DNA from 4 places in the Pectobacterium sp. HCp5_1 genome. Region 3 is predicted to be linked to each of the others. Evidence: predicted binding sites of a transcription regulator. Region 3 holds the regulator's gene; each other region holds the start of a gene.

Region 1 (7,404 bases), on a different contig from region 3:
TGTGTCGCAACGATGCCGCGTGTTGTCCCCATAAGAAAAATGGCAAACCTCTGAAAATGCAGTAATGCGTAAGCCAACGTAGCGATGGAGCGATAAAATGTTACACTGTTGGCCGATATCCCGTCCTTGTCGCTCAGCCTGATAGGCTGGGGCTGATACTGGGAATACCCATTTTCGGTCGCGGGTATAGCACACTATAAATCAGGGAGAACAGATATGAATTACCGCCTGAGTGGGGTGGTGTTTGCCAGCGTGTTACTGATCGGCTGCGCCAGTTCCGGGGATCGAGCTCAAGAAGGACGTTCTGATCCGCTTGAAGGCTTTAACCGTACCATGTTCAGCTTTAACTATGACGTTCTGGATCCTTATCTGGTGCGTCCTGCGGCTGTGGCCTGGCGAGATTATGTGCCGACGCCTGCGCGTAACGGACTAGGGAACTTCTTCAGCAACCTGGAAGAGCCTGCAACGATGGTGAACTACTTCGTTGAAGGTAAGCCGTATAAAGCGATGATTCACTTTAACCGCTTCTTCCTGAATACCTTGCTCGGGATGGGCGGCCTGATTGACGTGGCCTCAATGGCGAACCCGAAACTGGCGAAAGAAGAGTCTCGCCGCTTTGGTAGCACATTGGGTCATTATGACGTGGGCTACGGGCCTTATCTGGTGGTACCCGGCTACGGCAGCGTGACACCTCGTGAAGACGGCGGTGGCGTCGTGGATACGTTGTATCCGATGCTGAGCTATCTGACGTTCTGGATGTCCGCGGGTAAATGGGCTATCGAAGGGATAGAAACGCGAGCACAGCTGTTGGATTCCGACGGCCTGCTGCGTAACTCTTCCGATCCTTACCTGATGATGCGTGAAGCCTACTTCCAGCGGCATGATTTCCTTGCCAGTGATGGACAACTCACCCCGCAGAAGAACCCGAATGCGGCAGCGATTGAAGACTCGCTCGACGAGATCGATTCAGCGAAATAGTGTCGCGTCACATCGCTCATTTCACAGGCACCTGCGGGTGCCTTTTGCTTTTATAAAACACTGCTAAACTTACTTTTACCATGATGATTCTGTGGTTTGTTTCTTAAAAGTTATTACTTTGTTGTTCATTTATTTACTTACTAAAATTTATTTCCTTTCATCAGATAACAATAATGCTACGTCGTTAACCGCTACCGCTGCCCATCCTGGTTGAAATGTGTCTGCACGCTGATTTTTTTGTTAGCAAGGTGATTAACAAAAAGGTCATAAGAATGATGCCTTTTACGGATGATGGCGTGGTCGTGTGTTAATGAATGCCCAGAATTCTATTTACCTGCACTTATAAAAAATAGAGATATAAGCATGAAAAAACTACTTGCTATGTTCTTCTGCCTGAGCGTGGTGGTTAGCGCCCCACTGGCGATGGCTGAAGAGGCTAAAACGACAGAGAAGACAACGGATGTGGTACTGATCGGCGGGGGCATTATGAGCTCTACGCTGGGCGTGTATTTACAGGAGCTGCAACCAGACTGGTCTATCGACATGGTTGAGCGGATGGATAATGTGGCGGAAGAGAGCTCGAACGGCTGGAATAATGCCGGTACGGGTCACTCGGCTTTCATGGAACTCAACTACACGCCGGATAATCCCGACGGCCCAATCAACATCAGCAAAGCGCTGGAAATCACTGAAGCGTTTGAAGTCTCGCGCCAGTTCTGGTCCTATCAGGTGAAAAACGGCGTGCTGAATAATCCGCACTCTTTCATCAATAGCGTGCCGCACATCGCTTTTGTCTGGGGCGATGAGAACACCGCTTTCCTGAAACATCGTTATGACGCGATGCAGCACAGTACGCTGTACCGTGGCATGGAGTTCTCTGACGATCCCAATACGATCAAAGAGTGGGCGCCGCTGGTGATGGAAGGTCGCGATCCGGCGCAGAAGATTGCGGCTACTCGTATGCCTATCGGTACCGACGTGAACTACGGTGAAATCACGCGTCAGCTGGTTGGCGCGATGAAAACCAAACCTAACTTTGCGCTGCACCTGAATTCAGAAGTGCGTGATATCAAGCGTAATGCGGATAACACCTGGAGCGTAACTTACGCCGATCTGAAGAACGGCGAGAAAGAAAGCGTGATGAAGGCGAAGTTTGTCTTTATCGGTGCGGGCGGGGCGGCGCTGCCGCTGTTGCAGAAATCCGGCATTCCTGAGGCCGATCTGTACGGTGGCTTCCCGGTTGGTGGCGAATTCCTGGTGACAGAAAACCCGGAAATCGTGAAGCGCCACATGGCGAAAGTTTACGGTAAAGCCTCCGTCGGTGCGCCACCGATGTCGGTTCCTCATCTGGATACGCGTATTTTTGACGGCAAACCCGTTCTGCTGTTCGGGCCGTTTGCCACCTTCTCCAGCAAATTCCTGAAAAATGGTTCGCTGTGGGATCTGATCGGTTCCGTAACCTTCTCCAACGTGATGCCGATGACGCACGTCGGTCTGGATAACTTCGATCTGGTGAAGTATCTGGTTGGTCAGGTCATGATGGATGACGACGATCGTTTCTCCTCGCTGCAGGAATACTTCCCTAACGCGAAGAAAGAAGACTGGAGACTGGCGATTGCCGGCCAGCGCGTTCAGGTTATCAAGAAAGACGATGACAAAGGCGGCGTGCTGAAACTGGGTACGGAAATCGTCAGCTCTCAGGATGGTTCGATTGCCGCGTTGCTGGGTGCCTCTCCGGGCGCATCTACCGCCGCGCCGATTATGCTGAGCCTGCTGGAAAAAGTGTTTAAAGATAAAGTCGCTACGCCAGAATGGCAGGGTAAGCTGAAAGAGATCATTCCTTCTTATGGTCAGAAGCTGGACGGTAATATTGAAATGACCAATAAAATCCGCAGCTACACCAGCAGCACGCTGGACCTGGACTATATTGAGGTTAAGCCTGAGTAATCGGGGTTAGCTGGAAGTCACGATGTCAGGCCGCGAAAGCGGCCTTTTTTGTGCCTTCAAGCCCAATGCGAACTAGCGATTGTCGGTGTTGAGTCCAGGGATCCTGGAAAACGCTTCTGCAATGAAGTCCATGAATACAATGGCTCGCTTTGGTAGCAGGCGATTGGCGACATAGAGAAACTGGATTGGCACTGGCGGTGCTTCGTAGTCGCAAAGTACCTGACACAGCCTGCCGCTCTGTAATCCATCCTCGTATAACCACTTGGGGCCGCTGGCGATACCAAGGCCGGCGATGACGGCTTCCCGTACGGCCTGGGGGGAGTTGACCCGGAATCGCCCCGAAACGTTGATCTCGGTATCTCGAAAATGCCACGTACTACCCGTGCTTAACAGCGAGTACAGAATACAGTCATGATCGTGCAGATCTTCTGGTATTTGCGGTATGCCACGACGACTCAGATAGTCTACCGAGGCTATATACACGCGTGTGAAAAGGCCAATTCGGCGCGCACGTAGTGCACTGTCGGAAGGATGGCCGATTCGGATAGCTAACTCGGCCCCTTCTTCCACCAGATCGACGAAACGATCGCTCAGTTGCAAATCCAGCGACAACCCGGGGTAGCGGGCGAGAAAAGCAGGGATCTGTGGTATCAGGAAGGTATGGGCCATGGCTGTGGGGCAGGCCACTCGCAGAAGTCCAGTGGGTTCCGTCTCATCGCTCAAGGATGACTCTGATTCTGCAACCGCATCGAGAATTCGGCTGACATCTGCGTAGTACCGCTCGCCCTCGGGCGTCAGCACAAGCTGGCGTGTTGTCCGCTGAAGTAGTCTGACGCCCAGATGTTCTTCTAAGGCGGCAACGTATCGACTTACGTTGGGTTGCCCCATATTCAGGTCGCGTGCTGCCGCAGAAAAACTGCCTGTTTCGACAGTCCGTTTAAAACAGGTCATGAGCAGAAAACGATCCACGTAAAGGTGCCTCAATTAATGCAGTAATGGAATAAATTATATGCGAAATAAGGATCTTATCATCATTTATGCATACAAATATGATTAGCGCTGTCCCCGGCAGCACATTGCTGCATCCCGCTATGATTATCAGGAGTTCCCTATGTCTCGCTTACACAACAAACGTACCCTTATTACCGGAGGTACCTCCGGCATTGGGCTGGAAACCGCAAAGCAGTTCCTTGCAGAAGGGGCTCGTGTCATCGTTACTGGGGTCAACCCCGATTCTATTGCCGCGGCAAAAGCCGAACTTGGCAGCGAAGTGCTAGTGCTGTGCGCCGACTCGGCCAGTGTGAGTGCACAGAATGAACTGGCGCAGGCCGTGGAGGCGCATTATGGAAAGGTTGACGTCGTTTTCCTTAACGCGGGTGTTTCCGTTTGGCAACCGATCGAAGAATGGACAGAAGACATGTTTGATCGCTCCTTCGACATTAACGTCAAGGGGCCGTATTTTCTGATCCAGTCGCTATTGCCGGTGTTCGCCAATCCCGCTTCAGTCATCCTCAACACGTCGATTAGTACGCATGTAGGATCGAGCCGCTCCTCCGTTTATTCGGCGACCAAAGCCGCTTTTCTTAGCCTGTCAAAGACGCTGTCGAGTGAACTGATGGCGCGTGGTATTCGCATCAACGCGGTCAGCCCGGGTCCTATAGATACCCCGCTGTATGACAAACTTGGCATTCCCGATAGCTATCGCAAACAAGTCAATGAGGAGATCGTCAAGAGCATCCCTTCAGGCCGTTTCGGCACGGCGGAGGAGATTGCCAAGGCGGTGTTGTATCTGGCTTCAGATGAGTCCCGATGGACCATCGGTAGTGAGATCGTCGTGGATGGCGGACGTCTCTTGAACGACTGATTCGACATTACAATGTTCGTGGAGTGTTCATCATTAGCTAATCGCTACGTCAGTAAGACAGAGACACGTGCCTTGTGATGAGCAATAAAAAAGCAGGTAAGTTGCCTTACCTGCTTTATCACGTTCTGACTGATAGCAATGAGAACGCGTGCTTTATTTAGAACGCCATTCTTTATTTAGAACGCATAGTTAAAGTTCACGCCGTACAGCCAGGCTTTACCTTTGGAGCTGAAGTTGTAGCGTGGGGAGCCTGCTCTATCAGAGAGCGGTTCGCTGATATCGACTTGCTTACCGTGCATATAGGAAACGCCGACATCCACTGACGCATCTTTATTGAAGGCGTAAGTGGTGCCTGCGCTCAACCAGAAACGATCCTGATCGGGGATAGAGATAGAACGTCTGTCGGCTGGTATCGGACTGTCATCAAACGCGATACCACTACGGAACGTCCAGTTATCGTCATGATAGTAGGTGGTACCCAGTGCGATACGGTAGGCATCACGGAAGCCTTCCTCTTTCTGGAACAGCGTGTTGCCACTGTTACCTGTCGCTTTCAGCTCCTGGAAATGGCTCCAACTGGTGTAGGTCAGGCTGTAGTGAACCGCCCACTTCGGTGCCACGCGGTGGTAGGCGGACGCTTCCCACATTTCTGGCAGATTGAGTGTCAGCTTACCAGGAATTGTTGCGCCATTGAGGGCACCAGGCCCAGCGGACCGTTGGTTACTGTAATCACCATTGAAATCGATATCGACTTTGGAACGATAGGTCAGGCCGAAGCGGTTGTTTTCATCCACTTCATACAGGATGCCGGCATTCCAGCCGTAACCCCACTCTTTACCTTCCAGACGAGCCATCTCTGAAGACGGGCCTGCAACGGCACCCTGAGCGCCCCCCACACCGGCAGGAACATTAGCCAGTTCACCAGCGCGCCGAATAAATTTGGCATCGGCATAAACCGCGTTAACCCCTAAACCAAAACTGAAATGTTGGTTCAGTCGATACGCGGCGCTCAGGTTCAGGTTTGATGTCAACAGGTCGGTTTCACCGCCGATAGAACCTGCTGCATAGTTATCATTAAATTTAGTCGCCAGGCCATAGTTAGTGGTGGCGGAAGCACCAATCGCCCACTGTTCATTCAGCGGCATGATGAAGTGTAGGTTCGGTACCCAGGCATGTGGTGCGATGTTTTTGGCGCTGGTATCTTGCCCGGTTAGGGAGTTTTTCCCCTGAACATCAATGTCTGGGTTGATATAGGTGACACCACCGGAGAAGGACGGGCGGTCAAACATGGTCATGGTCGCTGGGTTACGGCTGCCGGAAGTCGCGTTGTCGGCTACCGCACCTTCACCAGAAAACGCACGCCCCAGACCCGATGACGAGTATTCATTTAGCTGGAAACCAGCTGCTGACACATTTGCTGAAAACAGGGCCACCGCAACAGCAATTGTGGATTGTTTGAACAGGTTTTTCTGGTTCATGACCAAAACCTCTTTATATGCTTGTTATTTAACGTTGTTACACGGGGTAACAAGGGACGCGCATTGTAGGGGGCGCACTTAGCCTGACAAATCAGACCAGTTGCCAAAGTATAAGTTGGGAATACGACAATGTTGCGTCCGTGTATTAAAAATATTTCCAAAATGATGCAAAATTTAGATCTGCTTAACGTTTTGGTTAATTTGTGTGAAGAGATATTACGCGGTCTTTACTGTCGTATAACACCGTAATGTGATTGATATCACTAAAATTACTGGTCAGCATGAAGTGCTGGCACTGCTTCGGGATGAGGGAGTAAAATATAAGGAAGATAAAAATATTTGAACTGGATCATATCTCCCGCGTTTTAAGAGGAAAGTAGCATGACGAACGTAATCAACAAATGCAGTGCTGAAGAAACCGCAGCCTGCTGCTGTGTCGATGTTGGCACAATTATGGATAACACGGATTGCACGGCGTCTTACAGCAACGTTTTCGGCAATCGTGCTGAGGCAGAAGCGGCACTGGCCGCCCTGACGGAAAAAGCGCGTGCGGTAGAGTCTGAACCTTGTGAAATCGCCAGCACGCTGGAAGAGGTAGACGGCGGCGTTAAACTGGACATCGATTTCACGTTCAGCTGCCAGGCTGAAACGATGATTTTCCAGCTCGGCCTGCGTTAAATCTTCCTCTGGCAGGCATTGCGTTATCGCATCGCCTGCCGACTCGCTTTATTTCCCTTCGTTGTTTCTATCCACCGCTGTTGGTGGTGTCGTCACTTATCAATTCTCCCAATGCGCATGTTAATCGGCCATAGAACCGGTCGGCATGTTGTTGGCGTTCCCCAGAGTGTCGCGATGTCGTCATAAAAACGGCGCAGCATTTCCTCTCGTCCTGCTTCTCGGGCGCTGGCGACGGCAGACCAGGTCGAAATATAGCCAATAAGGGCGTCTAACGGCCACTCAAGCTGGATGTTAAGAGGCGGTGCGGCGATCTCATCAAAAGGGAAGGGGATATCCCGATATCCGTTATCAACCAGCTTACGTTCGGCAGGCCAAAACGGGCCAATCTCTTCGTAATAAAACTGACGAAATCTGTCGTTCAGATCGTCATCAAGCTGCATAACGCCATAGCTGATGAGG
Region 2 (7,404 bases), on a different contig from region 3:
TTTCTGGAATCCTTCATTGATGTACTGGGTGACGGCAGCGTGGTTCATATGATGGGGGAAGGGGCAACCGGATATATTCAGTACACTGACGATAACTGGATGACGGTGCAAATCATGGGCAGCGACAGAGTGCCCTACGACTCGGGCATCATGACGGAGGTTCAGAGCAGCAGCTGATGCAGGCCGCCGCCACCTACTTCGCGTATGCGGGCCGTTATGAAACCCATGACGCAGCGCAGACCGTCACGCACTATCTGGACTATTGCCTCATTCCGAACTGGATTGGTTCCAGCCAGCTGCGCTACGCACAGTTCAGTGAAAACGACACACGTCTCTGTTTAACAACGGATCCGATGACGTTCAACGGCGTGGTGCATAAACCCGAACTCAACTGGCGGAAGCAGTCGGCCTGACACAACGCGTCATGCACAAGGCGTCAGGCACAAACCCGGTTTACACCAGCGTCAGATTGAACGCTTTGCCTTTCAGCTCCGTTTGCGCCTCGGGCGCTAACGCGCTGTCGGTGATGATATCGGTCAGCTCTGACAGAGGCGTGACGCAGAACAGTGAGTACGCGCCGTACTTGCTGCTGTCGGCCAACAGTATCCGGCGGCTGGCATTCGCGCCAAGATCTTGTTTTACGCCGGCTTTCTCTTCCGTCGGCGTGGTGACGCCTTTATCCAGGCTCCACGAGTTGCAGCTGATAAACGCAATATCGGGGTAAATGCTGCGCAACAGACGGCGGCCGTGTTCACCGATGCAGGACTGGCTGCTGTCATCAATACGCCCACCGATAATCGTCACTTCGATCTGCTTGAACTCAGACAGGAACAGCGCAATTTGCAGATCGGCGGTAATCACACGCAGCGGCAGATGTGTCAGGTGACGCGCCAGCTCCAGCATGGTCGTTCCTGCATCCAGCACCACCGCACTGCCCGGTTTGACCAGCGTTGCGGCATAGCGCGCTATCGCCTGCTTTTCCTGAAGACTGCGTTGTAATTTTTCATTCGTGGTCGGCTGGGAAGGAATAAAACGATTGAGCGTCACGCCGCCATGACTGCGGCTAATCACGCCCTGCTCATCCAGTTTGATCAAATCACGACGGATCGTCGCCGGAGAAGCGTCGATCACGGACACCAGCTCATCTACCGTCACCAGATTATGGCTTTTCAGATAATCCATAATCTGATCAAGACGGCTCTGGCCTCTTACTTTATCCCCGCTCATGCGGAAAGCATCGGTTAATGTAGGATCCACGGCGATATCCATCTTGCTGTCATAAAGTTACTGTAAATTGTTGGTTGCAGGATACCAGAAACCTTCCCGAACACGGGAAGGAAGATATCCTGCAATGCGCGCTGTATCGCGTTTTATTCGCTTACAAAACCCCTGCCATCAACGGTGATAAGTTACCGCCAATCAGGCCAGTTGCATCGCGAGCTGGATAGAGATCGCCATACTTTCGGACTTCGCTTTTCCTGTCCAGGCAATATCAAACGCCGTGCCGTGGTCAGCAGACGTACGGATGAACGGCAATCCGGCAGTGATATTCACCCCATCATAGAAGCCCAGCAGCTTGAGCGGAATGTGTCCCTGATCGTGATACATCGCCACGACCATGTCGTACTGGCCTTCATACGCCTGCAAATAGACGGTATCCGGCGGGCACGGGCCATAAACATCAATGCCTTTGGCCTTCATGGCTTCAACCGATGGCGACACGATTGTGATCTCTTCGTCACCAAACAGACCATTCTCGCCCGCGTGCGGGTTAACCCCAGCAACGGCGATACGTGGGTGGGTAAAACCGACACGCTTGAGGAAGACATCCGCCATGTCGATCACCGTTTCCACGCGATCGCGGTTCAGCGTATCCAGGAATTTACGCAGCGCGATGTGCGTTGAAACATGGATAACCTTCAACTTATCGGTATACAGCACCATCGCATAGTCGCGGCTGTTGGTCAGTTTCGCCAGCAGCTCGGTGTGGCCCGGATAAATATGCCCCGCAGAGTGCAGCGCTTCTTTATTCAGCGGCGCGGTCGCAATCGCGTGGACTTCACCGGCCATCGCCAGCGCAGTCGCTTTCTTGATGCAGCGATAAGCCAAATCGCCCGCCTGTGCCTGAACGACACCAGGCTCCAGCGCCTGAGGATCTTCCAGCGGCTCATCAATGATGTTGATGACGCCCGGCGCGAAGACCGCGTCAGCTGGCTTATCAATGATTTTCAGCTCTACGGCTGGCACCACATTCAGCGCCAGAATACGTCGCATCGTCTGTACGCAGCCCACCACCACGGCAGACGCGCCGGAAAGCTCGCCTTCGGCCAGCGACTTTATAATAATTTCCGGTCCAATCCCTGCCGGATCACCCATCGTTACCGCAATAATTTTACTCACTGACCTTCTCCTCAATAAAACGTAAAACGTCGAGCAAAGTAGTTTCGTTGCCAAAACCCCCCGCTTTAGTCATCACAGGGGTCGTGCCGACAACGCTGTTCAGCAGGTATCCCCAGGGCACACAGGATGCGATTTGCCCCTTAATCTGAAAGCCGGTCGCGCCCAGTGCGGTTGCCACGGCAATCGCAATGTCACCACCGGATAAATACAGTCCGCCCGGCAGACGCTGGTTAGCGCTGCCCGCCGTCAGGCTGTCTAGCGCCTGAACAATATTGCGCGTAAGTTCCCCCAGATAGTGGCTGATCGTTTCGCCAAGCTGCTGTCGGCTAAGCCCAAGCTGCTGGCACCGCGCGTCGATCTCGAAGCGCTGATTTTCGTTATGACAGGTACGAATAATGCAGTGATTACCGCTCATCAACGCCTTCACCGCGTCCTCACTCTGAGATGCTATGACGGTGGATGACTCGGCTGAAAAGAGTGCGTTGATATCAATATCAACCAGCGTGACATCGCTGCGCAGCCTGACGGCCGCAATCTGTTTTTGAGCAATGTCGCTCATCGACCCAACGACAGCCAGCAGTGGCTTTTCGGTTTTACGCGTAAAATTCTGCGTATTCGCCAGCGCTTCGCTCAGGCCCGCCGAACCGACCAGCAAGGGGCGAAACGGCAACGTTCTGGCGGCATCAACGATATGCGCCAGATCGTCCTGCACGTCCGTATCAAGAATAATCAGACGCACGCCCTCGTCCGCCAGCTGCTGCAAACGGTGGGCTAAATTAGCCTGACGGACGTCATCAAGGTGTATCTCCGCCACCGGTAACGCGGTTTGTTCTGCCAGGCGGGTAGCGATAGAAGCGGAGGTCACCGGCGTTTTGGGATCGCTGGCAAATTCCGTATCGGTAAGCAGACGACCATTTACCCAGACTTCACCTTTGCGGGTCACACGCCCCAGCGTCGGTGACGCCGCGGCAATCAGCGCGACGGGCACGGCTGCCGCAGACAGCGCGGCGGCGATTTCCGCCCCCAAATTCCCACGCAGCGTCGAATCAATCTTCTTGATAATCCAGCCTTGCCCGCCTGCTGCCTGCCAGGCTGCAACCGCTTCTGCGGTACGTTGAGACGCCACGTCGTCACGCGCCGCACGGCTATCGGTGTTGATCACCACCGCATCGCCCAGTAAATCCGCGTGCAGTTTATTAACGTCAAAAACGACGCTAACCCGCGCGCCATGCTGCGCCAGACCGACGCCCGCATCATTGGCACCCGTAAAGTCATCAGCGACCACTAATACCTGTTCTGCTGATTGCTGCACGTTTGACATACTCCATCCCCGGTTCATGATTACCTGATAATGATTATATTGAATCACGTTTGATTATATGTGAGCAATATCAAATTATTTAAAAGGAATTTCACCTATAAATTATCACCACGATGTGGCAAATGGCGTTTAGACGTGATGAGAACCACGTCATTTGACTGAAAGTAATCACCATCGCAACCATTATCATCATAGCGATAACGCTCTGGCGAAAGAGAAAAGGCAAGGTAATAAGCATGAACATCAATAGCACTATCCTCAGCGGTTACCGGGTACTTCAGGACATTAGTCACCTGTTGGCAGGGAAACAGCACGTTTTATTTGTCACCGACAAAAACATCGTCGGGCTGCCTGACGTTCAGGCGCTGATCGCACAAGTTAAGCAAGCCGTTCCGCAGGTGCTGTTGGTTGATAATGTTCCTGCCGAGCCAAGCCAGCACGACGTTGCTCAGATACTGAGCCAGCTCACACAAACCCAGACCGATCTGGTGATTGGCGTCGGTGGCGGTAGCGTGCTGGATGTCGCCAAACTGCTTTCCGTACTGTGCGCGGGCGATGACACCGTCACGCTGGATAGCCTGCTGGCAGGGGAAAAACCGACGCGCCGCACGACATCCCTGCTTATCCCGACCACCGCAGGAACCGGCTCAGAAGCCACGCCGAATGCCATTCTGGCGATCCCAGAGAAAGAGACCAAAGTCGGCATTATTACGCCAGTGATGCTGCCGGACTACGTTGCACTGGTGCCGGAGCTGACCATCAGCATGCCGTCACATATCGCCGCTTCAACCGGTATTGATGCGCTCTGCCACCTGATTGAGTGTTTCACCTCAACGATTGCCAACCCGGTCAGCGACAACTACGCGCTGATTGGCCTGAAAAAGCTGTTTGCCAACCTCGAAACCTCCGTGCGCGAGCCGAGCAATATGGAAGCCAAGCTGAACATGCTGTGGGCGTCCTACTACGGCGGTGCCGCCATTGCCCACTCCGGTACGCATCTGGTTCACGCTATGTCTTACCCGCTGGGCGGCAAGTACCACATCCCACACGGCGTAGCGAACGCCATCCTGCTCGCCCCTTGCATGCGTTTCGTGCAGGACGCCGCACAGGAGAAATTCGCACAGGCGTATGACCTGCTGCCGGATGCCGATCTGACGCTCAGTACCGCGGAAAAAGCGCAGGCGCTGGTGACCTACTTCAGCGAGTTGGTTAAACGCCTCAACCTGCCTAACACCTTACAGCAGCTCGGCGTGGAAAAAGACCACCTGCCGTACCTGGTTGATGCCGCGTTACAGGTTCAGCGCCTGATGAAAAACGTGCCAACACAGGTCAGCGCCGACGACGTCCGTGAGGTTTATCTGACCCTCTTTTAAAGCGCGGATTTAGGCAAAACGGTTTTAAATTTTCATCTTTTTGATTATGTGTCACGAGGAAGAACAATGAGTAAAAATATTACCGGCGTCCTGACCGCCATCGTCACGCCGTTTGATAACCAGGGCGAATTTAACCCCGCTGCTATGCGTCTTCAGGTTCAGCGCCAGATGCGCTACGGCAACGGTATTTTTTGTAACGGCACCAACGGTGAGTTTTTCGTACTGCACACCGATGAAAAAGTCGCCGTTACTGAAACCTGCGTTGATGAAGTCGCCGGAAAAGTGCCGGTTGTCGGCCACATCGGTGAAATCTCCACGCGGGAAACCATCAAGCTCGGCAAACGCATCGCCGCGCTGGGTGTTGATGCCGTTTCGGTCATCACCCCGTATTTCATCCCACTCAAACAGGAAGAACTGATCGCCCATTACACCGCCGTCGCCGATGCGCTGACTGTGCCGGTGTTTCTCTACAACATTCCTGCACGCACGGGGAATACGCTGGCGCCGGAAACCGTCCGCACGCTGGCGGATCACCCGAACATCATCGGCATTAAAGACAGCGCAGGCAGCTATGAAAGCCTGAGCGGTTATGTGCAAGCGGTGAAAGGTGTACAGGGCTTTAACGTATTGAATGGCCCAGACTCGCTCATTCACCAGGGCTTTGTTGACGGCTGCTCCGCCTGTATTTCCGGGCTGGCTAACGTGGCTCCGGAACCGATCAGCCAGATTTGGCATCGTTTCCACGCCGGTGACATTGAAGGCTCCCGTCAGGCACAAGAACAGGTTGCCGAGTTGCGTAAGACACTGTACGCCATCGCGTTCTCACCGGCTGTGGTGAAAAAAGCGCTGGCGATCATGGGTGAAGATGTCGGCGTCAGCCGCTATCCGATCCAGTTTTCCGCACAGGATGAAGACAACATCCGCAACATCCTTAATCAATTCTCGCAGTAACAGAGAAATATCAATTTCCACTTATAGGCCGAGAAGATATGAACCATTTTAACCTTACTGACACCCTCATAATCGTTGGGATGATTGTGTTTTATATCGCATTCACCTCATGGTTAACCTACAAGCTCCGCAGTAAATCGAACACCGAGTTCATGGAAGGATCACGCGCGCTACCGGCGTTTATCGTCGGTATCCTGCTGATGACCGAGTTCATCGGTGCCAAATCCACCATCGGTACGGCGCAGTCCGCCTTTGAGAACGGCTTTGCCGCATCCTGGTCGGTGATTGGTGCCGCCATCGGTTTCCCGCTGTTTGGTATGATTCTGGTGAAGAAGATTTATAACACCGGGAAGATCACCATCTCCGGCGCGATTGCCGAGAAATACGGTACCAGCACCAAAAACATTATCTCGATCATCATGATCTATGCGCTGTTGCTGGTTAACGTGGGCAACTACGTCAGCGGCGCGGCAGCCATCGCCACGGTGTTGAAAGTTTCTCTGCCTGTCGCCGCGCTGATCACCGCTGTCGTCAGTACTTTCTACTACTACTTCGGTGGCCTGAAAGGGACAGCCTACATCACGCTGATCCACAGCGCCGTGAAGTACGCGGGCGTCATGATCATTCTGTTCGTCGCGTTGAAAATGACCGGCGGCTTCAAGCCGATGATCGAACAAATGCCGGATTACTACTGGACGTGGGACGGAAAACTCGGTGCAGGCACTATCTTCGCCTGGCTGATCGGGACTATCGGTTCTATCTTCTGTACGCAATTCGTCATTCAGGCCATTTCGTCAACGAAAGATGCCACCAGCGCCAAACGTGCGACCTGGGTTGCCTTCTTCTTCTGTATGCCGATTGCGCTGGCTATCGCGGTCATCGGTGTCGCAGCGAAGTTCGCTCACCCTGAAATCAACAGCCTGTACGCGATGCCGGTCTTCCTGCAAGACATGAACCCATGGCTCGCCGGTCTGGTCACCACGTCACTGGTCGCGTCTATCTTCATTAGCGTGAGTATGGTGGCACTGGCTATCGTTTCCCTGTTGATTAAGGACTTCTACGTTCCTTACTGGAAACCGACGCCAGAAAAAGAAATGAAAATGACCCGAATCCTGTCGCTTGTCGTCGGTTTCGCGCCGCTCCTCTTCGTTCTGTTCGTCCCTGAAATTCTGAAGCTGTCGTTCTTTACGCGTGCCATTCGTCTGTCGATTTCCGTGGTTGCGGTGATTGCGTTCTACCTGCCGTTTTTCAACAGCGCACGCGGTGCAAACGCCAGCCTGATATCAGCCTGCGTCGTCACCTCTGTTTGGTATATTCTCGGCAACCCGTACGGCATCGATAACATGTATGTCGCGTTGG
Region 3 (7,404 bases):
TTCACGAATGAGCCTGCGTTGCGCCTCGCCAGCAAATTGATTGATGCGACTTTTGCTGACCGTGTGTTCTTTGTTAACTCCGGTGCTGAAGCCAACGAAGCTGCCTTTAAGCTGGCGCGTCACTATGCGGTTAAACGCCATAGTCCGTATAAAACCAAGATCATCTCCTTCTACAATGCATTCCATGGTCGGACGCTGTTCACCGTTTCGGTCGGCGGACAGCCTAAATATGCCGATGGTTTCGGGCCTAAGCCTGCCGATATTGTTCATGTTCCCTTCAACGACCTGGCTGCTGTTAAAGCGGTGATGGACGATCACACCTGTGCAGTCGTGCTGGAACCGGTTCAGGGTGAAGGGGGGATTACGCCTGCTACGCCTGAATTTTTACAAGGTGTTCGCGATCTATGCGATCAGCACAAGGCGCTGCTGGTGTTTGATGAAGTGCAGAGCGGAATGGGGCGTACTGGCAAACTATTCAGCTACATGCACTACGGCATTACGCCGGATATTCTCACAACGGCTAAAGCATTGGGCGGTGGTTTCCCAATTAGCGCAATGCTGACGACGGAAGAGATCGCATCGGCTATGACGGTTGGGGTGCACGGCACCACCTATGGCGGCAACCCGCTGGCCTGTGCGGTGGCGGAAGCCGCGCTGGATATTATCAACACGCCAGAAGTGCTGTCAGGCGTGGCGGATCGCCACGATCGCTTTGTCAGTGAGCTTGAGAAAATCAATCAGCAGTTCGGTGTATTCGAACAGGTTCGCGGTATGGGTTTGCTGTTGGGGGCAGAACTGAAACCGCAATGGCATGGTCGTGCGGGCGAGTTTCTGGCGGCGGCAACGTCTCAGGGGCTTATGGTGCTGATGGCTGGGCCGAATGTGATCCGCTTTGTACCGTCGTTGATCATTGATGAAGATGATATTGTGCAGGGGATGGCGAAATTCGCTAAAGCCGTCGCGCAGGTTGTTAACGCAGCAAACTGATTACGTTACGCCATAAAAAAACGTAGGGAACGTTTTTCAGCGTTGCGTTAGCAACGACCCGTAGGGTGGTGAGCAGGAAGCTCGCCATAAAAAAAGCGTGAGGCCGAGGCTTCACGCTTTTTTATTGGTAGGGTACAGCGACAGGGGCTTAGCGAGTGCCGTAAACGACAATCGTTTTACCGTGTGCAGAGATCAGGTTCTGGTCTTCTAACATTTTCAGAATGCGGCCCACGGTTTCACGCGAGCAGCCAACGATTTGCCCAATTTCCTGACGGGTAATTTTTATTTGCATGCCATCTGGATGCGTCATGGCATCAGGTTGTTTGGCCAGGTTGAGTAGGGTTTGGGCAATACGGCCGGTCACATCAAGGAAGGCGAGGTTGCCGACCTTCTCAGAGGTAACCTGAAGTCTGCTTGCCATTTGTGCAGACAGACGCATGAGGATATCCGGGTTAACCTGGATGAGCTGGCGGAATTTTTTATAGGAAATTTCAGCCACTTCACAGGCAGTTTTTGCCCGCACCCAGGCGCTGCGCTCCTGACCTTCTTCAAACAGGCCGAGCTCGCCGATAAAATCGCCCTGATTGAGGTAGGAAAGGATCATTTCCTTGCCTTCTTCATCTTTGATTAGCACTGCGACAGAGCCTTTCACGATGTAGTAAAGCGTTTCTGCTTTTTCACCTTGGTGAATCAGCGTGCTCTTCGATGGATACTTGTGAATATGACAATGGGAAAGGAACCATTCGAGAGTTGGATCTGTTTGCGGTTTGCCGAGAACCATTCGCTATCATCCTCTGTTGTAATTCACTGCGCAAATTACAGGGGTCAGAGTTCCCTGTACGGCGTGTTTTACTGCTAAAAAAATAAAATTCAGTCTAGGCAGAATGACGTCAGGGAATATACTGAAACCACTGTACCCTTTATTTTCCGGTTGCTGCCTTGCCGCACCGTAAACGTGGCTGGGGTATGTCTGGCCAGGCCATCATCTTCTTCGTTTCTGGGTTTGTCCAGAAAAGGTCTATTCTGTTTTCGTTTTAACACAGCTTGAAGGACGTGTCTTGTGTTGTCTCGCTTCAGCATGACAAAGCGCTGATTAACGCTGGTTTTTGTACAGTAACGGTATAAATTTTCAAAAAATTTTTAGTGGAGAGGCATCATGCAGGCACGGGTAAAATGGGTTGAAGGCTTAACGTTTTTAGGCGAATCCGCATCAGGGCATCAGATAGTGATGGACGGCAATTCCGGTGATAAAGCGCCCAGTCCGATGGAAATGGTGTTGATGTCTGTAGGGGGATGCAGCGCGATTGATGTGGTATCGATTCTGCAAAAAGGCCGCAACGATGTAGCGGATTGTGAAGTGAAATTAACGTCAGAGCGTCGGTCTGACGCGCCGCGTTTATTTACCCACATCAATCTGCATTTTATCGTGACGGGAAAAGGGTTGACCGACAAAGTTGTCGAGCGAGCCGTCGTACTGTCGGCGGAAAAATACTGCTCTGTGGCACTGATGCTGGGTAAAGCCGTTGAGGTGACGCACAGCCACGAAATTAGAGTGCTGGAATAATCCCTTTCTCTGGGCACTCATTCTGGTCACTTAAGCCTGCTATTAGTGGAAACACCGGGGGAGGTTCCCGTCGGGAGGCCTCACCCCTGTGGTCGCCCCGTGTATCTCGATGCTTATTCGATGGTTTTCCCTTCAATTAACCGCTGCACCAGCGGCGCCATGATCAATTCCATCGCCAGCCCCATCTTCCCGCCGGGAACGACCAGCGTGTTGATGTGGGAGATAAAGGACCCCTGCAACATGGCGAGCAGATAGGGGTAATCAATATTGTCCAATCCCTGAAAATGAATCACGACGAAGCTTTCGTCCAGTGACGGAATCGATTTGGCAGCGAACGGGTTGGAGGTGTCCACGGTAGGCACACGCTGGAAGTTGATGTGTGTGCGAGAGAACTGTGGCGTGATATAGGTGATGTAGTCTTCCATTGAGCGGACGACGGAATCCATCACCGCTTCACGCGAGTGACCGCGCTCATTAACGTCACGAATCAGCTTTTGAATCCATTCCAGGTTGACGATCGGCACTACGCCGACGAGTAAATCCACATGCTGTGCCACGTCGTTTTGCTCAGTGACCACGCCGCCGTGTAGCCCTTCATAGAACAGGATGTCGGTGGGTTCCGGCATTGGTTCCCACGGCGTGAATGTTCCGGGAACCTGATTATAGGGAATCGCTTCATCGTAGGTATGCAGGTATTTACGCGTCTGGCCGCGCCCGTGCAGGCCATATTCGATAAACGACTGTTCCAGCAGGCTGAAATCATTCGCTTCCGGGCCGAAATAGCTGATGTGGCGTCCTGAATCACGTGCTTTACGAATCGCCATATCCATTTCCGGGCGGGTATAGCGGTGAAAGCTATCGCCTTCTAACTGGGCTGCGCGCAGATCAAACTGCTGGAAAATCTTACGGAAGGCCAGACTGGTTGTTGTGGTTCCCGCTCCGCTGGAGCCGGTAACCGCAATAATCGGATGCTGATGTGACATAAGGTGCGTGACTCCGTGATCGCGATGCCCGCGTAGACCGAAGGCCTGCGCGCATCCTCAAAAAAGACGTAATTGTCATCATTGTTAGCATGTTTGGCGCGTTCTTTCACGACTTTCGGCGTGCTCAATAAGGAGCATGTCCTCCAGAATTGAGCTGATTACGCGGCATGATATTGAGGGTTTCATGCAACTCAGACCACACCAACACCACCTCGCCAGACTGGAGTTGGCCGCGGATATCTTCCACTTTCTGCGCCAGTGAACGCTCCTGTTCGCCATAATCGGTGCCTTCCCGCAGGACGAAAGATTCGATGATGTTATCCAGCGTTTCTGGATCGAGCTGTTGCCAGGGAATAATCACGCTATGTTTCCTGATTCAAAGGGTTCCTGAGTAAAAACGGTTCCTGAAGGAAAAGAGTCGCTGGCCTGGTCCAAAAATGGGCTAAGCCAGTTGGGAATGCGCTGTTCCAGCCACATTTCCGGTTTCAGCAACGTTCCGCCGACGAAGCCGACATGCCCGCCATGTTCCGTTAGCTGATACTCAATATTAGACGGTAACTGCGACAGATCGGGAATCACCTCTGACGTCATGAAAGGATCGTCCTTCGCATGGATGATGAGTAGCGGTTTACGTATCTGAGGCAACAGCGGCAGAGCGCTACAGCGTCGATAGTAGTCGGCTGCATCGCGGAAGCCGTGGATACGTGAAGTAATGACGTCATCAAACTCGCGTAGCTGGCGGATTCGCTTCAACTGCGGTAGCTGAATTGGCAGCGTATCTGGGTAAGCCGCCAGCTTGCGGCCAGCGTTTTGTTTCAACAGGCGCAGCAGGTAGTGCTGGTAGACGCGGGAGAAGCCTTGTTCCATCCGACGGCTACAGGGTTCGAGCATCAGTGGTGCGGAAACAATGACGGCCGCGGACAGTGAACAGGCTTCGCCTTGCTGCGCGAGCAGATAGGCCAACATGTTGCCGCCGAGAGACACGCCGATGGCGGCGGTAGGAGCATCGCCCAGCGTCTCCTGCATCCAGTGCAGGAAATAGCTGGCATCGCTGGTTTCGCCAGAATGATAAATGCGCTTCATCCGGTTGGGCTTACCGCTGCATCCACGAAAATGCATGATGACGGCCAGCCAGCCGCGCTGCTTACAGGCATGTAGCAGGCCGTGAGCGTAGGGGCTATGAAAGCTACCCTCTAGCCCGTGGAACAGCACCACGCGCGGTTTGTGCCGTGCCTGTTCAGGGGCTTCGCTCCAGGCCAGATCGACGAAATCGCCGTCCGGCAATTCAAGTGGCTGCCAGACTGGCGAGAATTGCGCATGACGGCGGATCAGACGCGGTAATAGCGTTTGCAGATGTGGATTATGCGCGCCGCTCAGCGGACGAAAATGATCATACATAAAGGATATAGAAATCTTGTTGTCGGCTCTTGTACGATCAATATCACACTGTTAGCTTCAATGCTGCCAGTTGGTACGACATTTGGGTCAGGAGCGCCCACAAATAATGGAACTGAGTTTATTTCTTTCGATGTTGGGGTTTTTGTGGGTAGCGGCCATCACGCCAGGGCCGAATAATATGCTGTTGACCACCTCGGGCGCGAATTTTGGCTTTATGCGTTCACTGTGGCTGATGATCGGCATCATGCTGGGCATGCAGAGCATTTTGCTGCTGGTGGCATTCGGTGTCGGTGGTTTGATTCTGATTTACCCTTCGCTGCACTTTATTCTGAAAGTTCTCGGCAGTGCCTATCTGCTCTGGCTGGCGTGGAAAATTGCCACGGCGGCTTACGAACGGCTGGAAACGTCCGTTGCACCGCCCCAGCCGATCCGGCTTTATCAAGGGTGGTTGCTGCAATTTCTGAACCCGAAAGCGTGGCTCATGGCGCTGGGCGCGGTTGCCAGCTTTAGTCTGGCCGGTGAAGGCTATAACCAGTCTGTGATCGCGATAAGCATCGGGATTGTGCTGGTCAATCTGGTTTCCGGCGTCATTTGGCTCGGATTTGGCACGATGATTGGGCGACTGCTGCGCAGTAAAAAAGCGTGGATTATCTTTAATGTGTCAATGGGCCTGCTGACCGCCGCTTGCGTGCTGCTGATTTGGCATTAAGGCTTCGTTGATAACGTCGCGAGCGGTTTTTCGCTCGCGACGCCTTTCAGGTGAGAGAGACTGAATTTACTCGCTCTGCATCATCTGCTCTAGCTGTTCCTGCGCATCCAGCCAGGACAGCTCCGTTTCTTCCAGCTCGATTTTGACTTTGGTTTGCTGTTGCAGGCAATCGGTGAGTTCGGCCTTGCGGCTGATGTCGTAGATGGCGCTGTCTGCCAGTCGAGCTTCAAGCGCTGCGAGCGTTTCTCCCAGCTTTTCCATCTGCTGTTCAAGCTTGGTTATCTGTTTGCGCAGCGGCTGCGTTTGCGTTCTCAACTCAGCTTCGCGGCGTTTCTGATCTTTTCTGCCCTGCGCGCTGTTGGCGGCATTTTCTTTTGGTGTTTCATCAGCCGCATTTTCCTGACGTTGCAGGCCGACCAGCCACTGCTGGTAGTCTTCCAAATCGCCGTCGAACGGTTCTACTTTCTGGTCGTGTACCAGATAGAGATCGTCCGTAGTAGAACGGATCAGGTGTCGATCGTGCGAGACGACAACCAGCGCGCCTTCAAAATCGATTAACGCTTCGGTCAACGCCTGACGCATATCCAGATCGAGGTGGTTGGTCGGTTCGTCGAGCAGCAGGAGGTTCGGGCGCTGCCAGACGATCAGTGCCAGCACCAGACGGGCTTTCTCACCGCCGGAGAAGCGCTCGGTGATCTCGGTGACTTTGTCGCCCTGAAAACCGAAGCCGCCGAGGTAGTCGCGCAGTTGCTGTTCCGTTTCGCGCTCTGCCAGACGCACCAGATGCTGCAAGGGCGATTCGTCCGCACGTAGGAACTCTAACTGGTGCTGGGCGAAATAACCGAGCTTCACGCCTTTTGCCAACCCAATTTCCCCTTTCAGTGGGGCGAGCGTGCCAGCAAGCAGTTTGATCAGCGTGGATTTACCCGCGCCGTTATGGCCGAGCAGCCCGATACGGGAACCCGGTACTAAATTGAGTTTGATGGATTCCAGAATCAGCTTGTCGTTGTAGCCTGCGCTGACCTTTTCCATCTTCATGAGTGGATTGGGCAACGACTCCGGGGGGCGAAAGCTGAAGCGGAACGGGTTATCGACATGCGCTGGTGCAATCAGTTCCATGCGTTCCAGCATTTTTATCCGGCTTTGCGCCTGCTTGGCTTTGGTCGCTTTCGCACGGAAGCGGTCAATATAGTGTTGCAGATGTGCGACGCGCTCCTGCTGATGTTCATAGAGCGACTGCTGCTGTGCAAGACGGGTGGCGCGCTGGCGTTCAAACGAGGAGTAATTACCGGTGTACTCATTGAGCGACTGCTGCTCGATGTGCAGGATTTTGGTTACCACCGGATCGAGGAAATCGCGGTCGTGCGAGATCAGGACCAGCGTGCCCGTGTAGTTTTTCAGCCACTTTTCCAGCCAGATGACCGCATCCAGATCGAGGTGGTTGGTCGGTTCATCCAGCAGCAGCAGGTCTGAACGACAGATCAGAGCCTGTGCCAGATTCAGACGCATCCGCCAGCCGCCGGAAAAGGCGCTGACGGGCTGTTGCAACTGTGACTGAGAAAATCCTAGCCCATTGAGCAGGCTCGATGCTCTGGCCTGAATCGTCCAGGCCTGAATCGCATCCAGCTTGCCGTGCAGCGTAGCGATGGCGTTGCCGTCGTTCTCTTCGTTGGCGGTCTGCAACGCGGCTTCCAACTGGCGAAACTCACGGTCGCCGTCAATCACGTAATCCAGCGCGGGTTTGTCTAACGCAGGCGTTTCCT
Region 4 (7,404 bases), on a different contig from region 3:
ACTGAATAAGCGGCGCTGTTCACGCAACTGCATACCTAGTTTTTCATATTCATCGGTAATTTCGGCTGGAAGTGCACTGTTTCGCTTTTCCGGTAGAGAAAGAATAGAGGTTTGCAGACTGATGTCGCGAATGGTTAAATGCTGACGATCGTCCACCGCCAGATCGAGACGTTGGGTAAAGCCAATACCGTTGAGCTTACCTCGAATCTCCCCCCCTTTCTGTAGCCAGCTTTGCAGCGCATTCTTTTCAAGAATCACATGGCTGACTTCAATATCGTGCAAGATCAGTGGGCGTTGTAATACCAGATCCAATGTATCTGTGATGATGGTTTCTGGCAGCGTGTAGTGAATTTTCCGGCCGAGGAAGTGCCCCTGCTTCTCTACCGAAAATGCCTGTAGTTCGCTTTGTTCTCGTTGGTATTGCTGGCGTTTGGTATTCACCTGCTGTAGGCGGAACAGCAGATTTCTCTGTTGGTAGGCGTGTTCGGTGATCAACAGCTCAAGCTGACGCTCAATGAGCGCCAAGGTGCTTTGGTCATGCCAGAGACAGTCTTTCAGCAGAATGATATCCACTGGTGTAATGGCATCTCGACCGCAGAAAAATGCGCTGGCCTGAAGCAGACGAAGGGCTTTTTTCCAGCGCCGATCGGAAATGTAAGGTGCCTGTTCCAGCGTATCAAGCTGCTGGCGCAATGTGTAAATCAACTCGAAACTGGCTTCCGGTAGCGCGATGTGATCAATGTCTTTCTGCCACTGTTGGTACTCTTCATCGCTGACACTGAGAGCAGGTAGTACGGGGTTATCGCGTTCGCTGCTGTTGTTCACGAGGAGCGCTCGGAAATTCTGTTTTTCCTGGACACGATCGAGCCACAGGCGGATGAGCATGCGGTCATAAAGCGCTTCCAAACCGCCATCCGCCTCCGGCAGTTCATTCGACGCCGCGATCAGCAAGCGCATGGGGATAATGTCTTCGTTGTTGCCGTTACGGAAGCGCCGTTCGTTAATGGCTGTCAGCAGGGTGTTCAAAATCGCGGGGCCCGCTTTCCAAATCTCATCCAGAAACACGATTTCAGCTTCCGGCAGATAGCCAGCGGTCAGGCGCTGATAGCGACCTTCATCTTTTAACGCCTGAATGGAAAGGGGACCAAATACCTCTTCTGGGGTGGAAAAGCGAGTCATCAGGTACTCGAACGCGTTCGCATGACGAAACGCGAATTTAAGGCGCCGGGCGATCATACTTTTGGCTATACCTGGCGGCCCTAGCAGAAAAACACTTTCTCCGCTTAGTGCTGCCAGCAGACAGAGACGAATGGCGTGCTGCCTTTCGTAGAGCCCGTGTTCTAGTGCATGACTGAGACGAGAAATTCTTTCAGCCAATGCCGCAGTTTGACGCATAATTAATCCGTTAGCCCCGTGAGTGATGTGCTGAAATCGTTTATTTTTAAATCTCACTGCATTAGTGAAAGTGGAGCGTCATAAAGCCCCTATTTTTATAAAGACAATAATAATATTAAACGACAGGTCACAGTTTTTTATTAGAATACTTTTACGAATTATTCAACCTAATGGCGACAGTAATCAATAAACCCGCTTTTACAGGGGGGCTTGAGCTGGCGATTCACAGAATAAAAATGGGTTTTTACCCTGATTTGTGCATACTGTGCGCTCTTGGACGAGTTGCTGTGAATGACGCGCTTCGCGGACTGATTAACAACAGAAGATAGATATGAGCTCAGAACATAAACGTTCGCTTCCGGCTGTCACGCTGGCGGCCATCGGGGTGGTTTATGGAGATATAGGAACCAGCCCTCTTTATACGTTAAGGGAATGTTTATCAGGGCAGTTTGGTTTTGGGGTCGAGCCTGATTCGGTCTTTGGCTTTCTTTCACTGATCTTTTGGCTGTTGGTCCTCGTTGTTTCGCTGAAATATCTGACCTATGTGATGCGTGCCGATAACGCAGGTGAAGGTGGGATTCTCACCCTCATGTCGTTAGCCGGGCGCAATACCTCCGATCGCATGACGTCCGTGCTGGTCATCATGGGGTTGATTGGCGGCAGCTTCTTCTATGGGGAAGTGGTCATCACACCCGCTATCTCGGTGATGTCGGCGATGGAAGGATTGGAAATCGCTGCACCTTCAATGGACAGCTATATCGTTCCGCTCTCGATTATCGTTCTGACATTACTGTTTATCATTCAAAAACACGGTACGGGTAGCGTCGGCAAGCTGTTTGCACCCGTGATGCTGATCTGGTTTTTGACGCTTGGCGTACTGGGTGCGCGCAGCATTATTGCTAACCCCGAAGTCTTGCAGGCGTTGAACCCGATGTACGCCGTGCGCTTCTTTATCGAATATAAAGCGGTATCGTTCTTCGCGCTGGGGGCCGTGGTGCTGGCGATTACTGGGGTCGAGGCGCTGTATGCCGATATGGGCCACTTCGGTAAATTCCCGATCCGTCTGGCCTGGTTTACGGTGGTGCTGCCATCGCTGGTGTTAAATTACTTCGGGCAGGGTGCGCTGCTGTTAAAAGACCCGGAAGCCATCAAGAACCCCTTCTTCCTGCTGGCGCCAGACTGGGCGCTGATTCCACTGATGATATTGGCTACGCTGGCGACAATCATTGCCTCGCAGGCCGTGATTTCCGGTGTTTTCTCCCTGACCCGTCAGGCGGTGCGACTGGGCTACTTGCCGCCGATGCGTATCGTTCACACATCAGATATGGAATCCGGTCAGATCTATATCCCCGCCATTAACTGGATGCTCTATATCGCCGTTGTCATCGTGATTGTCAGCTTTGAGCATTCGGGCAATTTGGCTGCGGCTTACGGGATTGCGGTAACGGGCACGATGGTGATTACCAGTATTCTGTTCTGTACGGTGGCGGTGAAGAATTGGCTCTGGAATCGCTATCTGGCGTGGGTATTGCTGACGGGCTTACTGGTTATCGACTTGCCGATGTTTTTGGCCAACGTGGTCAAGATCCTCTCTGGAGGCTGGCTGCCGCTGGCGCTGGGTATGGTGATGTTTATCATCATGACGACGTGGAAAAGCGAGCGTTTCAGGCTTCTGCGCCGGTTGCATGAGCATGGTAACTCGCTGGATGCCATGATTGCCTCGCTGGAGAAAACGCCGCCGACGCGTGTGCCGGGAACCGCCGTGTATTTCTCGCGCGCGACTCGGGTGATTCCGTTCGCGCTGCTGCATAACCTCAAACACAATAAGATCCTGCACGAGCGCGTGGTGCTGTTGACCATGCGAACGGAGGATGCGCCCTATGTGCTTAACGCGCGTCGAGTGACGGTTGAACAGCTTTCGCCGACGTTCTGGCGCGTGATTGCCAACTATGGCTGGCGTGAGACACCGGATGTGGAAGAGGTCTTTCAGCGCTGCTGGCAGGATGGGTTAACCTGCCAAATGATGGAAACGTCTTTCTTTATGTCCAATGAATCGCTGATTATCGGAGAGCGCCCGTGGTATCTGCGCTTGCGCGGTAAGCTATTCATGATGCTCAGCCGGAATGCGCTGCGAGCGGCGGATCAGTTTGAAATACCGCCGAACAGGCTGATTGAGCTGGGGATACAGGTCGAGATTTAAGTGAACCCTCTATACTCGCTATCGTTAACACGTAGGCAGCGACTCGCTATTTGTTATTAGGGAAACACGGGGATGAGGTTCCCGCAGGGACACCTCGCCTCGTGGTCGACCGTGTATCTCGATCTTACCCCAACGCAACGTCCTATAGCTTTTGCCAGTTAACCGACACAACCAGCCCGCCTTCGGGCTGATTGGTGAACGTGACCCGCATGTGGTGCAGTTTGGCGATGTTATTTACGATGGAAATCCCAAGACCGCTGCCGGATTTCTCCTGCCCCGGCGGGCGATAAAAGCGTTCGCCAATTCTTGCCAGCGCTTCCTCGTTAATGCCCGGTCCGTTATCGGCAACCTGAAAGCCGCGCTCTGTCAGCGTCAGGCTTACCGTTCCTCCTTCATGGCTGTAGCGAATAGCATTATCCAGCAGATTGCGTATCAGCAGAGTCAGCAGCAGCGGGTGGCCCTGCCGAATAACCGGGGTGTCCGGTAAATCCAGCGTCAGCTCGATACCCGCGGTTTGCGCTGTGTGGTAATGCGCGATCACAGCCTGTTGCAGGAGTTCATTGAACTGGATGGGCTGCATCCCCTCGGGAGACGATTCGGCATCCAACCGCGATAACGTCAGGAGCTGATCCACCAGCCGTGTGGCCCGATCGATGCCTTTATCCAGATTGACCAGCGCATGGTGCCGCATGGCTTCATCATCATGCGCCAGTTGTGCGACTTCGGTTTGGACTTTCAACGCTGCCAGCGGGCTACGCAATTCGTGAGCCGCATCGGAGGTAAAACGGCGTTCACGAACCAGCATGTCGCTGATGCGGGAAAACAGGTGGTTTAATGCGTTGACCAACGGGCGAACTTCTTGCGGGATGTGCTGCGTCGCCAGCGGCGTACTTTCGTCAGGTGAACGCTGTTGAAGCTCGGCGGTAATGCGTTTTAGCGGTGAAAGTTCACGCGTGACCAGCCAGAACAACAGCGCCAGCATGATCGGCAGGGCGAACAGCCAGGGCATCAGGTTGGTTTTTACAATATCCAGCGTCATGTCCTGACGATATTCCCACTCCTGCCCGACAGCAATCACGTAGCGATTATCCGCAGTCGTCAGCCAAACGATGCGCCAAGCGTCATTGTCATCGCGTAATCTGCCGTCGGTGAAGCCGTTGCGCGTATAGTTAAAAATGAAATCCTTGCCGTTATCACCATCGTTCAGTACCATTTTCCCATCGCGGGTAAAAATGGCGAAGGCCAGCGCATCATCTTCCTGCTTTCCCTGATTCTCATGTACCAGACTTTTGGTTTTGGGCAGAGAAATTGACTGGATTCGCAATTCATCAGGATTCATGGTGGCCAGGTGTTTGGCAAACAGCATTTGCTGGGTATCAAATAGCTCATTGATATTATGGCGTGTTTGATACCACGAAAGCAGACTAGCTACGCCCCAGCAAATCAATGTCAGCAGCGTAAAACCTGCAATCAGGCGTAAACGCAGGCTGAGTCGGTTCATGGCGCATCCCCCAGAAGATAGCCAACGCCATGCACGGTACGGATAAACCCGCTGCCCAGCTTTTTACGCAGATGATGGATATGCACTTCTACCGCATTACTGGAGACATCATCGTCCCACCCATAGAGTTTTTCTTCCAACTGTGCGCGCGTGAGTATGCGGTTCGGATTGAGCAAAAACAGTTCCAGTAACGCCAGTTCGCGAGATTTTAGTATTAGCGGTTCGTTGTTAAGCGTGACGCTCCGCGACCCCTGCTCAAGGGAAATTGCACCATGCGTTAATGCCGGTTGAAGCTGACCGTGACGGCGGCGAATCAGCGCCTGCAGGCGAGCGGCCACTTCTGTCAGCGCAAAGGGCTTACATAAATAATCATCGGCACCTCGTTGTAGCCCTTCCACTCGTTGTTCCAGCGCATCGCGGGCGGTCAAAATCAGTACCGGTTCGTCATGGCCCGCCTGACGCCACTGGCGCAGAATATCCATCCCGTCCATACCCGGCAGGCTGAGATCGAGCACCACCGCATCATAGGGGGCCGCCTTCAATGCCGCTGCACCTGCTTTACCTTCCATAAACCAGTCGATATTAAAGCCCAGTTTGTTCAGCCCCGCTTTCAGGCCGTCGCCAATCAAGCGATCGTCTTCGATTAACAATATTCTCATGGCTGCCTCGCAGAGAATGCGCTGCTGTTGCGCTTATGCCTTTTCCGGTTTTATACGAAATAGAGAGCCGGTGTGTACAGGTCAAATCACTGAAACTGGGCAATATCCGGCAATATAAAAAAACAACAATGCGAAAGTTGCTTCCTTAAGATTCTGTTAAGAACGGTTTGTTTTAATCCTTATCGAAGACCGATTACTCCCGCAGGTTGACTGCGAAATGACAGGCAAAATAAGGAAGGTAAATATGAAAAAAGCAGCTGCGTTACTCGCGATTACCGCTCTGATTTCTGCACCAGCATTTGCTGCACAAAGCAGTGGTGGTGGTTTCGTCAATCCAGAAACACCAGCCGTTGGTACACATCAAGGGGGATTCACCGATTCGCAGAGTTCCCTCACCACGGTAGATAAAGCTAAAGATTTGCGTGATGACACTTGGGTGACGCTGAGAGGGAATATTGAAAAACGGCTCGGCGATGAAAACTACCTGTTCCGTGATTCAACGGGCACGATGGAAGTCGAGATCGATCACAAACGCTGGAATGGCCAGATGGTTTCACCTACCGATAAAGTGGAAATTTCAGGCGAGTTGGATAAAGAATTCAACGCTGTTGGGGTAGATGTGAAGCAGATTCGTAAACTCTAACGCACTATCCTCTGTTCCCTATTGGCGGGCTGTTGCCCGCCATTTCTCTATTTATCAATCTCCTATAACGACCTCTCGTTACCTTTCTTTTTTTGTTAGCGAAACGTTTCGATGGTGATCACATTTTTTTTATCTCTTCATTGCCTTTCTTACTTCTTTTTCTAGAATGTTATTAGCGAAACGTTTCGCTGGTGGGGTGAGAAGATGAAAAAAGCAGCATTATTGAATTCAGATATTTCTTCCGTGATTTCTCGACTGGGGCATACCGATAGCCTGGTGATTGGCGATGCCGGTTTACCTATTCCTGAAACGACGACCCGTATCGATCTGGCGTTGACGCATAACGTGCCGACGTTTTTGCAGGTGGTTAGCGTTGTCACCAGCGAAATGCAGGTCGAGGCCGCTATTCTGGCGGAAGAAATTATTGAAAAGAACCCCGCAGTCCATGACGCATTACTCGATCAATTGAAGCAACTTGAACAACACCAGGGAAACTCAATTGCATTGCACTATGTTAGCCATGAAGAATTTAAAACCCAAAGCGGGAAAAGCCGGGCCATCATTCGCAGCGGAGAGTGCTCTCCGTATGCCAATGTCATCCTTTGTGCTGGCGTAACGTTCTGAGGCATCAATGCAACCTTTACTGCAACTGCAAGGCATCACGAAATCTTTTCCCGGCGTTAAAGCGCTTTCCGGTGCGGCACTCAAAGTCTATCCGGGAAAAGTGATGGCGCTGGTGGGCGAGAACGGTGCGGGCAAGTCCACCATGATGAAAGTTCTGACCGGGATCTATCGTAAAGATGCCGGCAGCATTCATTTTCTGGGGAAAGAGGTCGATTTCAGCGGGCCGAAAGCGTCCCAGGAAGCAGGTATCGGTATTATCCATCAGGAACTTAACCTGATTCCCCAACTCACGATTGCCGAGAATATCTTCCTTGGTCGTGAATTCACCAACCGCTTCGGTCGTATCGACTGGAACAAGATGTATGCGGAAGCCGATAAGCTG

Evidence for each region. Region 3 encodes CRP, which controls carbon source genes, mostly activating them, when cyclic AMP is high. Its sites were predicted from a motif close to ATGTGANNNNNNTCACAT; they were not measured.
Region 1: a site for CRP is predicted at 6,516-6,533, ahead of fadL (long-chain fatty acid transporter FadL). Genes of this name have one in related genera too.
Region 2: a site for CRP is predicted at 3,780-3,797, ahead of Q3A88_RS03775 (iron-containing alcohol dehydrogenase). Genes of this name have one in related genera too.
Region 4: a site for CRP is predicted at 6,505-6,522, ahead of rbsD (D-ribose pyranase). Genes of this name have one in related genera too.

Annotation. Positions count from the first base shown of each region.
Region 1 covers NZ_JAUMIO010000002.1:139,161-146,564, reverse strand. Annotated here, with positions in the region: gene mlaA (phospholipid-binding lipoprotein MlaA) at 217-978, shown strand; gene mqo (malate dehydrogenase (quinone)) at 1,342-2,925, shown strand; gene Q3A88_RS02165 (LysR family transcriptional regulator) at 2,998-3,894, opposite strand; gene Q3A88_RS02160 (SDR family oxidoreductase) at 4,037-4,789, shown strand; gene fadL (long-chain fatty acid transporter FadL) at 4,966-6,267, opposite strand; gene Q3A88_RS02150 (YfcZ/YiiS family protein) at 6,649-6,945, shown strand; gene Q3A88_RS02145 (class I SAM-dependent methyltransferase) at 7,038-7,404, opposite strand, start outside.
Region 2 covers NZ_JAUMIO010000003.1:210,731-218,134, reverse strand. Annotated here, with positions in the region: partial or broken gene Q3A88_RS21875 (lipocalin-like domain-containing protein) at 1-413, shown strand, start outside; gene Q3A88_RS03790 (DeoR/GlpR family DNA-binding transcription regulator) at 454-1,269, opposite strand; gene Q3A88_RS03785 (D-threonate 4-phosphate dehydrogenase) at 1,420-2,400, opposite strand; gene dtnK (D-threonate kinase) at 2,393-3,721, opposite strand; gene Q3A88_RS03775 (iron-containing alcohol dehydrogenase) at 3,958-5,094, shown strand; gene Q3A88_RS03770 (dihydrodipicolinate synthase family protein) at 5,161-6,045, shown strand; gene Q3A88_RS03765 (sodium:solute symporter family protein) at 6,084-7,404, shown strand, end outside.
Region 3 covers NZ_JAUMIO010000053.1:5,448-12,851, reverse strand. Annotated here, with positions in the region: gene Q3A88_RS20845 (aspartate aminotransferase family protein) at 1-987, shown strand, start outside; gene crp (cAMP-activated global transcriptional regulator CRP) at 1,136-1,768, opposite strand; gene Q3A88_RS20835 (OsmC family protein) at 2,144-2,551, shown strand; gene Q3A88_RS20830 (phosphoribulokinase) at 2,665-3,534, opposite strand; gene Q3A88_RS20825 (YheU family protein) at 3,659-3,895, opposite strand; gene Q3A88_RS20820 (hydrolase) at 3,892-4,932, opposite strand; gene Q3A88_RS20815 (LysE family translocator) at 5,039-5,641, shown strand; gene Q3A88_RS20810 (ABC transporter ATP-binding protein) at 5,708-7,404, opposite strand, start outside.
Region 4 covers NZ_JAUMIO010000041.1:14,479-21,882, forward strand. Annotated here, with positions in the region: gene ravA (ATPase RavA) at 1-1,395, opposite strand, end outside; gene kup (low affinity potassium transporter Kup) at 1,727-3,595, shown strand; gene qseC (quorum sensing histidine kinase QseC) at 3,738-5,096, opposite strand; gene qseB (quorum sensing response regulator transcription factor QseB) at 5,093-5,755, opposite strand; gene Q3A88_RS19470 (YgiW/YdeI family stress tolerance OB fold protein) at 6,000-6,398, shown strand; gene rbsD (D-ribose pyranase) at 6,603-7,022, shown strand; gene rbsA (ribose ABC transporter ATP-binding protein RbsA) at 7,030-7,404, shown strand, end outside.